2 regions of the Micromonospora sp. NPDC048909 genome follow, and region 2 is predicted to be linked to the other one. Evidence: riboswitches for the same ligand, from Rfam matches in the RefSeq annotation. Region 2 holds a riboswitch; the other holds the start of a gene.
The links. Region 2 has a riboswitch for thiamine pyrophosphate ahead of AB0C04_RS06575 (ECF transporter S component). Riboswitches for the same ligand answer to the same signal wherever they lie in the genome.
Positions count from the first base shown of each region.

Region 1 (7,602 bases), on a different contig from region 2:
GCCGCACCGGTCCAGCAGCTCCAGCAGGCCACCGGCGCTGCCGGGCGCGGTGTCCACCCGGCGTAACGCCACGGTGACCAGCTCGGTGCCGGAGGCCCGGATGGCCTGCTCCAGCACGTGCAGGTTCGCCGCGCCGCCGGTGCCCAGGATGAGCCGCGAGGTGAAGGGCACGCCGCCGATCTCGAACGTCACCCCGCTCACCCGCCCTGGGCCGCGCTGAGCACCTCGACCCGGTCGCCGTCGCGCAGCACGGTCGCCGGCCAGCCGGTCCGCGGGACCACCTCGCCGTTCACCGCGACCGCGAGCCCGCGCTGCTGCGGGGTGACCTCGCGGACCAGGTCGGCCACCGTCGCGCCGCCGGGCAGTGTGCGCCCGGCCCCGTTCACCGTCAGTTCCACCGGTCCCCCTTCATCGTCGAATCAGTTGCACCGACGGCGGTCGGGCCCGCGATGGCGAACCGGTCCGGTCGGAAGGGCGCGAGCAGCGGGTCGGGCGCGCCGGTGCTGACCAGGTCGGCGATCAGGTCGGCGGTGACCGGGGTGAGCACGATCCCGTGCCGGTGGTGCCCGGTGGCCGCCAGCACGTCCGGCCGGCCGGGCAACGGGCCGAGGATGGGCGCGTTGTCCGGCGTGGCGGGCCGCAGCCCGGCGACCGTCTCGACCAGGTCGTACTCGGCCAGCTCGGGGAGCAGCTCGACCGCGGCGCGGAGCAGGCGGAGCACCGCACCGGCGGAGACGTCGGTGTCCCGGCGTTCCTCGACCGTCGCCCCGACGACCACCTCGCCGCTGTCCCGGGGCACCAGGTAGACCTGCTCGCCGTCGGCGTACCCCCGGATGACGTGCCGGAAGCCCGGCGCAGCGCCACCCGGCGCGCGGAGCCGGAGCACCTGTCCCTTCACCGGCCGGACCGGCAGCCCGGCCAGCGCGGCGGCGCCGCAGCCGGCCGCCACCACCGTGACGGGCGCGCCCAGCTCGGCCAGCCGGCGCACCGGCGCGGGCACCAGCACCGCACCCGCCCGCTCGGCGGCGGTACGCAGCGCGGGCACCAGCAGCCGCGGGTCGATCTGGTGGTCGGTGGGCGCGAGCGCCCCGCCGCGTACCCGGGTGGCCAGCGCCGGTTCGCGGTCGCGCAGCTCGCTGGGGCGCAGCGGGGTCACCGGCAGGCCGAGCCCCTGCTGGTACGCCCAGAGCCGGCGCGCCTCGGCCAGGTCGTCCCCGGTCAGCCCGACCATCAGGGTTCCCTCGGTCCGGTAGCCGAGCTCGGCGCCGGTCGCCTCGGTCAGCTCGGCGGCGAACGCCGGCCAGCGGGCGGCGGACTCCACCAGCAACCCGGTCAGCTCCCGCTCACCGAAGTACGCCTCGGCGACCGGGGAGAGCATGCCGGCGGCGACCGCCGACGCTCCCGAGCCGGGGGCCGGGTCGTGCACGACCACCCGCAGCCCGCGGGCGGCGCACCGCCAGGCGACCGCCAGCCCGATCGGTCCCGCCCCCACCACCGCCACGTCCGGCCGGACCCGGTCGTCGGATCGCGTCGACGCCGACCGGCCGGTCAGCACGTCAGGGCCCCGAGCAGCTCGGTGGTCGCGCGGGCCGGGTCGGCGGCGGCGGAGACCGCGCCGACCACCGCCACCCCGTACGCTCCGGCGGCCCGCAGCGCCGGCACGCCGGCGGCGGTCACCCCACCGATGGCGATCACCGGCACGTCGACCGCCGCGGCCACCGCCCGCACCCCGGCCGCCCCGATCGGCGGCGGCAGGCCCTCCTTGGTGGCGGTGGGATGGCAGGGGCCGACCCCCAGGTAGCTGGCGCCGGCGGTGACCGCCTCGGCGGCCGTGCCGGGTTCCCGGGCGGTGGCGCCGAGCACGGCGGCCGGGCCGAGCACCCGGCGGGCCGCCCCGACGGGCAGGTCGTCGGCGCCGACGTGCCCGCCGGCGGCGCCCACCGCCAGCGCCACGTGCAGCCGGTCGTTGACCAGGCAGCTCGCCCCGTACGGCGCGCAGAGCGCCAGCACCCGGCGGGCCAGGTCGTACGCCTCGCGGTCGGTGGCGGAGTCCTCGACCCGGACCTGCACCACGAGTTCGGCGCGGGCCGCCGACAGGGCGGCCCGGACCACGGTGAGTGGGTCCCGCCCGGGTCGGGTGTCGGTGATCAGATGCAGTCGCCCAAGGGACAGCACGGCAACACTCCTCCCTGCGCCGGCATTACCCGGATCAGGTTCGACGGTCGGGGGCTGTCAGCCCCCCTCTCAGCCCGGTACACCGGGCTCCCGTGGGTTACTTGCGTGTCACGGTACGACAGAACCGTCGGGCTGCCAAGGCGGGGGTCGGTGGCGGATCCGGCTGGGCGCTTCATGCGGTCCTGTTCGGAATGTCGCCCGCCGTTGCAGAACCGTTACCCGCTGGCATCTTGCCCGACATGCATCCAGCGGAATTAATTTGTTCAGCGATTCGACAAAATGCTGGCGTGGACACCCTGACACGGTGTCCGCACCGGCTCCATCTGGGACGGTCTTCGGCGAGCCGGCCCCCGCGATCCCTGTCCACCGCGACATAGGAGGCGGCGTGTCCCGATCTCGTCGTGCCCGTATACCCCTCACCGCAACCCTGCTCTCGTTCGCTCTGGCCACATCGACCCTGTTCGGCGCGCCCGCGCAGGCGGCACCGGCCGCCGCGCAGATCCCCCCGCGGGACGCGCAGGCCGCGGCCCCCGTCACCCAGGTGCTGCCCAAGGCCGCGCAGGTGGCCGACGACCCCTTCTCCGTCCTGGTCTTCTCCAAGACCGCCGGTTTCCGGCACGACTCGATCCCGACCGGCATCGCCGCCATCCAGCAGCTCGGCGCGGCCAACGGATTCACCGTCGACAGCAGCGAGGACGGCGCCGCGTTCAGCGACGCCAACCTGGCGAAGTACCAGGCGGTGATCTGGCTCTCCACCACCGGCGACGTGCTCGACCCCGAGCAGCAGGCGGCGTTCGAGCGCTACATCCGTGCCGGCGGCGGCTACGTCGGCATCCACGCCGCCTCGGACACCGAGTACAGCTGGTCCTGGTACGGCGACCTGGTCGGCGCCTACTTCGCCAACCACCCGGCGAACCAGCAGGCCACGGTGAAGGTGGAGGACCACGCCCACCCGTCCACGGCCGAGCTGCCGGACCGCTGGTCGCGGTTCGACGAGTGGTACAACTACCAGACCAACCCGCGGCCGGACGTGCACGTGCTGGCCAGCCTGGACGAGAAGAGCTACACCCCGGGCGCCGGCGCGATGGGCGCCGACCACCCGATCGCCTGGTGCCAGGACTTCGACGGCGGCCGGTCCTGGTACACCGGGGGCGGCCACACCCGGGAGTCGTACGCCGAGCCAGAGTTCCTGGGCCACCTGCTCGGCGGCATCCGTACCGCCGCGGGCGCGGCGGACGCCGACTGCGGCGCCTCGAAGACCGCCAGCTTCGAGAAGGTCGCCCTGGACAGCAACACCAGCAACCCGATGGAGCTGGACATCGCGCCCGACGGGCGGGTCTTCTACATCGAGCGCGACGGCCGGGTGCAGATCGTCAAGCCGGACACCGGCAGCACCGTCACCGCCGTCGACCTGGACGTCTTCACCGGCAACGAGGACGGCCTGATCGGCATCCGGCTCGACCCGGACTTCGCCACCAACCACTGGGTCTACCTCTACTACGCCCCGAACGACGGTGTCGCGCGCAACCTGCTGTCCCGGTTCACGGTGACCGGCGACACCATCGACCCGGCCAGCGAGAAGCAGGTGCTGCGGGTCGACACCCAGCGCAACACCTGCTGCCACGCCGGCGGCAGCATGGCCTTCGACGGGGCCGGCAACCTCTACCTGGCCACCGGTGACAACACCAACCCGTTCGAGTCGAACGCGTACACGCCGATCGACGAGCGGCCGGGCCGCCAGGACTACGACGCCCAGCGCACCTCGGGCAACACGAACGACCTGCGCGGCAAGGTGATCCGGATCCACCCGGAGGACGACGGGACGTACACCGTCCCGGCCGGAAACCTCTTCGCGCCGGGGACCGACAAGACCCGCCCCGAGATCTTCGCGATGGGCTTCCGTAACCCGTTCCGGATCGGCACCGACCCGAAGACCAACACGCTCTACGTCGCGGACTACGGGCCGGACGCCAACGCGGACAACCCGACCCGGGGCCCCCGCGGCCTGGTCGAGTGGAACGTCGTCACGCCCGGCAACTACGGCTGGCCGTACTGCACCGGGACGAACGAGGCGTACAACGACTACACCTTCCCCTCCGGCCCGAGCGGGGCGAAGTTCGACTGCGCCGCGCCGGTGAACAACTCGCCCAACAACACCGGCCTGACCAACCTTCCGCCGGTCGTCCCGGCCACCGTCGACTACGGCTACGCCGGTGACGCCCGGTACCCGGAGATCGGCGGCGGTGGCGCCCCGATGGGCGGCCCGGTCTACCGCTACGACGCCGACCTGAACTCCGAGCGCAAGTGGCCGGCGTACTACGACGGCAAGGCGCTGCTCGGTGAGTGGAACCAGTCGAAGATGTACACCATGCAGGTGACCGCCGACGGCAAGTCGCTGGTGGACATCAACCAGCTGCTCACCGGCATGAGCATGATCCGGCCGATGGACTTCGAGTTCGGCCCGGACGGCGCGCTCTACCTGATCGAGTGGGGCAGCGGCTTCGGCGGCAACAACGACAACTCCGGCGTCTACCGGATCGACTACATCGCCGGGGACCGGGCGCCGATCGCGGTGGCGGCCGCCACGCCGACCTCCGGGCCGGCGCCGCTGACCGTGAGCTTCTCCAGCGCCGGCTCCCGGGACCCGGACGGTGGCACGCTCACCTACGCCTGGGCCTTCGGCGACGGGCAGACCTCCACCGAGGCGAGCCCGACGCACACCTACGCGACGGCGGGCAGCTTCACCGCCCAGCTCACGGTGACCAACCCGAAGGGCCGCACCGCGGTGGCCAACGTGCCGGTCACCGTGGGCAACACCGCGCCGACGGTGACCATCGAGTTCCCGCCGGACGGCGGCTTCTTCGACTGGGGTGACCAGGTCCGCTACACGGTCAAGGTGACCGACCCGGAGGACGGGGAGATCGACTGCGACCGGGTCCAGCTCCAGGTGCTGCTCGGCCACGACGAACACGCCCACCCGCTGGAGCAGCACACCGGCTGCACCGGCACCGTCCAGACGTCGCTCGCCTCCGGGCACGGCGCCGAGGCGAACGTCTTCGCCGTCTTCGAGGCCACCTACACCGACGAGGGCGGCGCCGGCGGGGCCGGGCCGCTCACCGGCCGGGCGATCGAGCAGTTGCAGCCCAAGCGCAAGCAGGCCGAGTACTTCACCGCGACCGGCCGGGCGCCGGTGAGCACCGGCGGCGGCGACGCCGGCGTGCAGCGGGAGACCACCGGCGACACCGCCGGTGGCGGCCAGAACATCGGGTTCATCGAGGACGGCGACTGGTGGTCGCTCGCCCCGGCGGACCTGACCAACATCACCGACATCCGGTTCCGGGCCGCCTCGGCCGTCGCCGGTGGTCGGATCGAGGTCCGGGTCGGCGCGGCCGACGGACCGCTGGTCGCCTCGGCCACCGTGCCGGGCACCGGCGGATGGCAGACGTACACGGACGTGACCGCGCCGGTGACCGGTGCCGCGAGCGGCACGCTGTACTTCGTGGCCCGGGACCCGAACGGCGGCGCGGGGTCGCTGCTCAACGTCAACTGGATGGACTTCCTCGGCCGCGGCGTCACGGAGAATGGGCCACCGGTGGTCAGCGCCACCGCCACCCCGACCGCCGGCACCGCGCCGGTCACCGTCGCCTTCGACGGCACGGCCACCGACGCCGAGGGCGACACCCCGCTGACGTACGCCTGGGACTTCGGTGACGGCGGCACGGCGTCCACGCTGGACGCCAGCCACACCTACACCAGCCCGGGCACCTTCACGGCGACGCTCACGGTGACCGACAGCAAGGGCGCCAAGTCGTACGCCACGGTGCCGGTGCGGGTGGATGCGCCGAACACGTCCTGCTTCGGGGCGCGCTCGGACGACTTCAGCGGCGCCAGCCTCGACAAGACCCGCTGGAGCGTGGTCCGGGAGAACCAGCTCTACTCGGTCTCGGAGGGCGCGCTGCGTCTGCCGACCGGGGTGGGTGACCTCTACGGGGCCCGCAACGACGCCACCAACCTGGTGCTCCAGCCGGCGCCGACCGGGGCCTGGCAGGCGACCACCCGGATCACCCTCCCGGTGACGACCAACTACCAGCAGGCCGGCCTGCTGGTCTACGGCGACGACGACAACTACGCCAAGCTGGACCTGCTCTTCTCGGGCAGCCGGCGGGTGGAGTTCATCCGGGAGACCGCCGGCACGCCGCGCAACGAGGCCGCCGACAGCGCCGCCGCTCCGGCGGGCGACACGCTGCACCTGCGGCTGAGCAGCGACGGGACGAACCTGACCGCCGCCGTCTCGGCCGACGGGCAGACCTTCACCCCGGTCGGCCGGTCGGCCGCGCTCGCCGGCATCACCAACCCGCGGATCGGCCTCTTCGCGCTCAACGGCGGCACCGACGCGCCGGTGGTCGAGGCGGCGTTCGACTGGTTCCAGGTCTCGCCCGACGAGCCGGCCGGACCGGTCGACCCGTCGGACGAGTTCAGCGGCGACACGCTGGACAAGTGCCGGTGGGACGCGATCCTGCGGGAGGACCCGACGGGTTACCGGGTGACCGGTGGCGCGCTGCGGGTCGACGTGCCGAACGGTGACATCTACGGCACCGACAACACCGGGCCGGAGAACTTCATCCTGCAGACCGCGCCGGCCGGCGACTGGACCCTGGAGACGAAGGTCGACGGCAGCCTGCTGAACGAGCAGTACCAGCAGGCCGGTCTGATCGTGCACGCCGACGACGACAACTACCTGAAGTTCGACTACATCGCGGACAACCAGGCCGGCCAGCCGGTGACGCGGCGGATCGAGTTCCGCAGCGAGATCGGCGGGGCGGTGCAGAACCCGCAGCCGGAGGCGGCGAACCTGACCGGTTCGGTGTGGTATCTGCGACTGGCCCGCAGCGGTGACACCTTCACCGCGTCGTACTCGGCCGACGGGACGACCTGGACGGCGTTGACCACGCTCACCAACAGCGCGGTCGGTGCCACCCCCAAGGTCGGGCTCTTCACCCTCGGCGCCAACCAGACCGCCTCGAAGACCGCCGGGTTCGACTACTTCCGGCTCAGCACCGAGACGGCCGACGAGACGGCTCCGGTGACCACCGCGGCGGTCTCCGGAACCCCGACCGAGGGTTGGCACACCGGGCCGGTGACGGTCACCCTGACCGCCGCCGACGAGGCCGGTGGCAGCGGCCTGGCCGGCACGCAGTACCAGCTGGACGGGGCGACCGCCTGGACGGACTACACCGCGCCGGTGGCGGTCACCGGGGACGGCGAGCACGAGCTGCGGTTCCGCTCGACGGACCAGGCGGGCAACGTGGAGTCGACGAAGACCGTCAGCTTCAAGATCGACACCACCGCGCCGGTCACCTCGGCGTCCTTCGCTCCCGCGAACGACGCCGGCTGGCACGACGGGACCATCCCGGTCGTGTTGACCTC
Region 1 covers NZ_JBEZFU010000003.1:39,888-47,489, reverse strand. Annotated here, with positions in the region: gene AB0C04_RS09550 (thiazole synthase) at 1-201, opposite strand, end outside; gene thiS (sulfur carrier protein ThiS) at 198-398, opposite strand; gene thiO (glycine oxidase ThiO) at 389-1,555, opposite strand; gene thiE (thiamine phosphate synthase) at 1,549-2,175, opposite strand; TPP riboswitch at 2,170-2,279, opposite strand; gene AB0C04_RS09530 (ThuA domain-containing protein) at 2,561-7,602, shown strand, end outside.
Region 1: it holds a riboswitch for thiamine pyrophosphate, as region 2 does, so the genes downstream of both, thiE (thiamine phosphate synthase) here and AB0C04_RS06575 (ECF transporter S component) in region 2, are expected to answer to the same signal.

Region 2 (7,602 bases):
CGCCTCCTTCTCGGAGACCTGCCCCGCCTCGACCGGCAACGCGGCGGCGACACCGCCGCTGGTGTCGGGCCGCTCCGGGACGGCGCCGGGCTCGTCCGGCACGGGTCGGCTGTTCTGCGTCGTGGTCACGGCTGCCCCCTCGAACCTCGGTCCGGCGCGTCAACGTGCTCGACAAATGCCACGCTACCCCCGGTTGTTACCCAGGGGTAGCGGTCTGTGAAGATCGAGATTCGGCGATCGCCGGTCAGTCGCCGGTGACCGCGCGCGGGTCGTCGTCATCGTCGTCGATGTCGTCGTCACCCCAGTTGCGACGGGCGAACGGCAGCAGCACCCAGAAGACGAGGAACCAGACCGCGGTCACCGCGCTGAGCACGAACGCGATCGGACGGTCCAGCACGAAGTCGGTGATCAGCAGCACCGCGCTGACCATGGCGATCAGCATGAAGGCGAGCCCGCCGGTGGCCATCCGGTGGGCGAAGCGGACCAGCTCCGGCTTGCGCCCCTGGCGGAACAGCGCCCGGTGGAACGCCACCGGCGAGATGATCAGCGCGGTGGCGGCCGCCGCGGCCAGCAGCGAGACCACGTAGACGTCCCGCTGGAACTCGGTCGTCCTGGTGAAGCCGTTGCTGAACGGCAGGGTCAGCAGGAACGCGAAGAGGATCTGCACCCCGGTCTGCGCGACCCGGAGCTCCTGGAGCAGGTCGGCGAAATTGCGCTGCCAGCGCTGCTTCTCGGTTTCCTTCGACACGCGTTACCTCCGGTCAGACGCTACTGCCGGCGGGGCCCGCCGCCGGCAGCAACGCCAATGCCCGATCACGCAATCCGCGAAACCAGCTCAGGATCGACCCGCCGGCGGTCGCCGCCCGCGCCGCGATGCGCCCGCCGGTCGCGGGTCAGGAGCGCGCGAGACACCCGCCGGTGGCGGTCAGGAGCCGCGGCGGATCCGGCCGGCGTAGCGGGCCTCCAGCACGTGGTTGTGCTCGTCGCCCCCGGCGATGTTGGCGGAGAGGTAGACCGGGGGCCGCTCCCCCGCGGCGAGCAGTCGGGCCACCACCTCGACCGTGATCTGCTGCGCGAGCAGCGCCGCGGTGATGGAGGAGACCGCGCCGACCGCGCCGCCGTCAGGCAGCGGCAACGTCGCGTCGCCGTACGGGGCGCCGTTGTCGAGCACCACGTCGGCGAGGTCGGCGAGCTTCCGCCCGGACGGGTGCCGGGAGGTCATCTGCGCCGAGTGCTGCGCCGAGGTGATCGCCACCAACCCGTGGCCGCGCTCCTTGACCAGGCTGGCGAACTCGACGATCGCGCCGTTCACGCCCGAGTTCGAGGCCACCACGAAGACGTCCGCCGGTCGGACCGGGGCCAGCTCGTAGAGGCGGTGCGCGACCGACGGATCCCGCTCCAGGGTCGGCCCGAGCAGATCGGCCGGCGCGCCGCCGTGCAGCACCAGATCCCGCAGGGCGATCTTGTTGGTCGGCACCAGCCCGCCGGCCCGGCCGGCGATCTCCATCGAGAGCGCCTCGGAGTGCCCGGCGCCGAAGGCGTGCACCACCCCGTCGGCACGTACCGCGTCGGCGAGCAGGTCCGCCGCCCGACCCACCGCCTCCCGCTGGCTCGCGGCGACCCGGTTCATCGTCTCGGTCACCACCGCCAGGTAGGCGTCGGCGCTCAACGTCATGTCTCCTCCATTCCTACTGACCGCCGGACGCGGCTCAGGCCACGCCCCGCACCCGGGCGACGATCGCCTCGGCCAGCGCCGCCGGCGCCTCGTCCGGAATCCAGTGGGTCACCCCGGGCAGCTCGACGAAGCGGTAGTCCCCCGACACGTGCTGCGCGCACGCCTCGGCGGCGGTCCGGCCGATGGCGATGTCCCGGTCGCTCCAGACGAACGTGGTCGGCACGGTCACCGGCCCGACCGCGGCCAGGTCACCCCGGGACATCGCCCGGTACCAGTTCAACGCCCCGGTCAGCGCGCCGGGCGCGCGCATCGGCTCCGCGTACGCCGCCACCCGGTCCTCGTCGCCGACCCCGGCGAGCATCCGACGCAGCGCCGCCGCCCGCAACCCGAGCAGCACCTTCTCCGCCTTGCCGGGCTGCCGGAACAGCACCATGTACGACGAGCGGACCTTCTGCTGCGTGTCGTGGGCCAGCGCGTACGCCATCGCGGCGGGGTGCGGCACCGACACGGCGGTGAGAGTACGGATCCGGCCGGGGTGGGCGGCGGCCACGGCCCAGGCGACGACCGCGCCCCAGTCGTGCCCCACCAGGTGCGCCGCCTCGACGCCCAGCGCGCCGAGCAGCGCCACCACGTCGGCGACCAGCTCCGCCAACCGGTACGCCTCGACGGTCTCCGGGCGGGCGCCGGGCGAGTAGCCGCGCTGGTCCGGCGCGTACGTGCGCAGGCCGGCGGCATGCAGGGCCGGCGTCAGGTCGTCGAACTCCCCGCCGTGCTGCGGGAAGCCGTGCAGCAGCAGTACCGGCGGGGCCTCCTCCGGTCCACCGGCGCGGACGTCGAACGTGAATCCTCGGGCGTCGATCCGCATGATCAGCAGCCTACCCAGGCCGGCCGGCGTCGCCCGGCCCCCGGTCGCGGTGCTAGCGTCTGTGGAACAACTTCACATCCGACAGGGGAGCGCACAGCGCTGAGAGTGCGGGCACACGCCCGCAGACCCTCGAACCTGATCTGGGTAATGCCAGCGCAGGGAGTTCGGTCGACCTCCAGCCGCGCCGCCGTCCGGTTCCACCGGACGTCGGCGTGCGTCTTCTCCTGGTTCCTCCACAGAACTGGGAGCACTCGCATGACACAACCCGACACGAACCGTTGGCGGACCGTCGACATCGTCGTGGCCTCGGTGATCGCCATCGCCTTCGGCATCATCTTCTGGGCCTGGGGCCTGCTCTGGAACGGTCCCGCCGACGCCATTCCGCTGCCCGGCCGGGCGGTCCTCTACGGCGTCTGGCTGGTTCCCGCCGTCCTGGGCGGGCTGATCATCCGGAAGCCCGGTGCCGCCTTCTTCACGCTCACGGTCGCGGCGCTGGTCTCGGTGGCGCTGGGCAGCAGTTGGGGCTGGACGCTGGTCATCCAGGGCCCGCTGGAGGCGGCCGCCGCGGAGCTGGCGTTCGCGGCCTTCGGCTACCGCACCTTCAAGGCGCCCATCGCGCTGCTGGCCGCCACGCTGGCCGGTCTCGCGGCGGCCATCTACGACGTCTTCGTCTGGTACCCGGCGACCTCGTGGGTCAGCTTCCGGCTCCCGTACATCCTGATCACCGCTGCCAGCTCACTGGTGATCGCCGGGTTCGGCAGCCTCGCCCTCACCCGGGCCCTGGCCGACACCGGCGTCCTCGACCGGTTCCCCGCCGCCCGCGAACGCCCCGCCATCTAACCCCCACCCCACCCTCCCTCCCCCACCCCCGGACCCGTTGATCAAGAGGTTTGCGTCAACGGCGGCCCGATTTCTGACGCAAACCTCTTGATCAACATGACGGGGCCGGTAGCGGCGCGCGGGGAGGGGGTGTGGTGGGCCGGGTGGAGCTGCGGGGATTCGGGTGGCGGCACGCCGGGCGCAAGCGCTGGGCCGTGCGCGACGTGGACCTACGGATCGAAGGCGGCGAGCGGGTTCTGCTGCTCGGCCCGTCCGGGGCCGGCAAGAGCACGCTGCTGGCCGCGCTCGCCGGGCTGCTGCCGGAGGACTCCGGCGAGCAGGCGGGCACCGTCGAGATCGACGGGTTGGACCCGCGTAAGGACCGGGAACGCGTCGGCATCGTCTTCCAGGACCCGGAGAGCCAGCTGGTGATGGCCCGCTGCGGCGACGACGTGGCGTTCGGGCTGGAGAACCGGGGCGTACCGGCCGCGGAGATCTGGCCCCGGGTCGACGAGGCGCTGCGCCGGGTCGGCTTCCCGTACGACCGGGACCGGCCCACCGCCGCCCTCTCCGGCGGCGAGCAGCAGCGCCTCGCGCTGGCCGGGGTGCTGGCCCTGCGCCCCGGCCTGCTGCTGCTCGACGAGCCGACCGCCAACCTCGACCCGGCCGGCGCCGCGCTGGTCCGCGACGCGGTCGCCGGGGCGCTGGACGCCGACACCACGCTGATCCTGGTCGAGCACCGGGTGGCCGAGGCGCTACCGCTGGTCGACCGGGTGGTGGTGCTCGAACCCGGCGGCGGCGTGCGCGCCGACGGCACCCCGGAGGCGGTCTTCGGCGCCCACGGCGACGCGCTCGCCGCCGAGGGCGTCTGGGTACCCGGCCGGACCGTGCCGCCCCGGCGCGCCGGCTCGACCCCGGGCGACCTGCTGCTCACCGCCGACCGGCTCGGCCTGCCACCCCGGCTGGCCGACACCGACCTGGCGGTACGCGCCGGCGAGGCGCTCGCCGTGCTCGGCCCGAACGGGGTGGGCAAGTCCACCATGGCGCTGCTGCTCGGCGGGCTGCTCCGGCCGGGCACCGGCGCGGTGACGGCGAGCCCGGAGCTGGCCGGCCGGGACGCGGGCACTCCCCCGCACCGCTGGCGCGCCCCCGCCCTGGCCGGCCGGATCGGCTCGGTCTTTCAGGACCCGGAGCACCAGTTCGTCACGAGCACCGTCTACGACGAGCTGGCTCTCGGCCCGCGCCGCAGCGGCCGGCCCGAGGCGGCGATCCGGTCCACGGTGGACGAGCTGCTGGACCGGCTGCGGCTGACCGCGCTCGCCGGCGCCAACCCGTACACCCTCTCCGGTGGCGAGGCGCGGCGGCTGAGCGTCGCGACCGCCCTGGCCACCGCGCCCCGCCTGCTGGTCTGCGACGAGCCCACCTTCGGTCAGGACCGGCGGACCTGGCTGGAGCTGGTCGACCTCTTCGCCGATTTGCGCGACGCCGGGCACGGCGTGGTCACCGTGACCCACGACCCGGAGTTCGTCGCGGCGCTCGCCGACCGGCAACTCACGCTGGGCCGGCGGTCGTGATCGGCCTCGAACCCGTCGCCGTGCCCGGGGCGCCGCTGGCGCGGCGCAACCCGGTCGCCAAGCTGGCCGCCGCGCTGGTCTTCTCGATCGTGCTGGTCGCCACCCTCGACCCGGTCGCGCCGGCGATCGCCATCGCGTTCGAACTGGCGCTGCTGCCGCTCTTCGGCGTGCGTTACCGGGTGCTGGCCCGGCGCGCGTGGCCGCTGCTGGTCAGCGCGGTCGGCATCGTGGTCACGCTGGTGCTCTTCGCCGCCGAGCGCTCCGGCCGGGTGCTGGTCGAGGCCGGCCCGGTCGTGGTCACCTCGGGCGTGCTGCTCACCGCGCTCGGGCTGGTGCTGCGGATGTTCGCGGTGGCGCTGCCCGGCGTGATCGTGTTCGCCACCACCGACCCGACCGACCTGGCCGACGCGCTGGTCCAGAACGCCAAGGCGCCGGCCCGGTTCGCGATCGGGGCCCTGGCGGCGTTCCGGCTGGTGCCGCTGCTCGGCCAGGAGTGGCAGATGATCAGCATGGCCCGCCGGGCGCGCGGCGTGGACGCCGGGCGCAACCCGGTGGCGAAGCTGCGGCTCTTCGTCTCGACCGCGTTCGCGCTGCTGGTCGGGGCGATCCGGCGGGGTACCCGGCTGGCGGTGGCGATGGACGCCCGGGGCTTCGACGCGGGCACCCCGCGCACGGTCGCCCGCCGGCAGCGGTTCACCGCCGCGGACGCCCTCCTGGTGGCCGGCGCCGCGACGCTGGCCGCCACCGCCCTCACCACCAGCATCCTGCTCGGCACCTTCCGGCCCCTCATCGGCTGACCAGGCCCGCCTGCCCCGCCGCAAGCATGGCCGGAGTCGCGTGGTCGCATGCTTGCGGCGCCGGTGACACCGAGCCCGGGTGCGGTTCGTCACCGATGGTGGCGAACCGCACCCGGTGCCGGCCGGTGCAGCGGTGGTTGAGGCGGAGGCGGACCCGCCTCCGCCGATCAGCTGCGCCGGAAGGCGTACCGGCGGGGCGCGCCGGCCCGCTGACTGCCCCGGCCGGCGCCGGACCGGCCGTGGCCGACCGGCGGACCGGCCTTCGGCGGGACCGGCCGGGTCGCCGGCTCGGTCGCCGCGTCGAGCGGCAGCGGCGGCACCACGGGGGCGACCACCGCGTCGAGGTCGGCCGGCGTCAGCTCCGCGACGTCGGGCGTGGGTCGGGGGGTACGGGACTTCTTCGGGTTGCGCTTGGTGGGCATCCAGGCCTCCTTCTCGGCGGACCGGCCGGCGGACGGGCGACGCAGGGTCGCGGCGTGAACGGCGCGGTCTCGGCTGGGCGGGGACCGGGCTGACGACAGCCACGGTCCTGGCGGACGGGGTTCGTCCCGGGATCGGCCACGACGGCCACCGACGCGGCGGTGGCGGAGAATGCGGACGCCCGGGAGCGCACGGACCGCACGCAGGGCGGCGGGCCGGCTCGGAGGTGGGCGTCAGTTACGCATGTGCCGACGGTAACCCATGCCCGGCCGCACGCGCATCCGATTTGCTGGCAGGATCGGCACATGCTGATCGCGTTCTCGATCACCCCGCTCGGCGGCGACGACTCGGTGGGCGACCTGGTCGCCGAGGCCGTCCGGGTGGTCCGCGAGTCCGGCCTGCCCAACCGGACCGACGCCATGTTCACCACCGTCGAGGGCGAGTGGGACGAGGTGATGGCGGTGGTCAAGCGGGCGGTCGACGTGGTCGCCGCGCGGGCGCCGCGGGTGAGCGTGGTGCTCAAGGCCGACGTCCGACCCGGGGTCACCGACGCGCTCACCGGCAAGGTCGCGCGAATCGAGGCCCGACTGGCCGAGGGCTGACCGCCGCCCGTCGCCGAAGGCGAAACCGAACAGCACCGGGAACGCGGTCGCCGCCCGGGACGCGCCGGCGGGGAGCTCGCCGAACCCGGGCGCCGGACCGTCGCGGTCGCCCTCCCGCAGCCGAACGCACCCGTCCCGTCACCGACGGTCGATCGTCGGCGCGGGTCGCCGGACAGCGCGATAGGTTCGAAGCCGCGGACAGCAGGAGCGAGAGGTGGCGGCACGCATGGCGGAGCAGGCGACGGCGCAGATCGGCGTGACCGGGCTGGCGGTGATGGGCCGCAACCTGGCCCGCAACCTGGCCCGCAACGGGTTCACGGTGGCGGTGCACAACCGCTCGCCGGAGCGGACCCGGCGCCTGGTCGCCGAGCACGGTGACGAGGGCACGTTCGTGCCGGCCGAGTCGCTGGCCGACTTCGTCGGGGCGCTGGAACGCCCCCGGGCGGTGATCGTGATGGTGAAGGCCGGTGCGCCGACCGACGCGGTGATCGACGAGCTGGTCCCGCTGCTGGACCCGGGCGACATCGTGGTGGACTGCGGCAACGCCCACTTCGCCGACACCCGCCGACGGGAGGAGTCGCTGCGCGAGCACGGGCTGCACTTCGTCGGCACCGGCGTCTCCGGCGGCGAGGAGGGCGCGCTGCTCGGACCAAGCATCATGCCCGGCGGTTCCGCCGAGTCGTACCGCAAGCTCGGCCCCATCTTCGAGAAGATCGCCGCGCAGGTACAGGGGGTGCCGTGCTGCCGGCACGTCGGCCCGGACGGCGCCGGGCACTTCGTGAAGATGGTGCACAACGGCATCGAGTACGCCGACATGCAGCTCATCGCCGAGGCGTACGACCTGCTCCGG
Region 2 covers NZ_JBEZFU010000002.1:74,267-81,868, reverse strand. Annotated here, with positions in the region: gene AB0C04_RS06595 (acyl-CoA dehydrogenase family protein) at 1-39, opposite strand, end outside; gene AB0C04_RS06590 (DUF6328 family protein) at 245-748, opposite strand; gene AB0C04_RS06585 (SIS domain-containing protein) at 926-1,675, opposite strand; gene AB0C04_RS06580 (alpha/beta hydrolase) at 1,710-2,540, opposite strand; TPP riboswitch at 2,614-2,720, shown strand; gene AB0C04_RS06575 (ECF transporter S component) at 2,796-3,380, shown strand; gene AB0C04_RS06570 (ABC transporter ATP-binding protein) at 3,515-4,933, shown strand; gene AB0C04_RS06565 (energy-coupling factor transporter transmembrane component T) at 4,930-5,730, shown strand; gene AB0C04_RS06560 (hypothetical protein) at 5,898-6,152, opposite strand; gene AB0C04_RS06555 (thiamine-binding protein) at 6,456-6,752, shown strand; gene gndA (NADP-dependent phosphogluconate dehydrogenase) at 6,979-7,602, shown strand, end outside.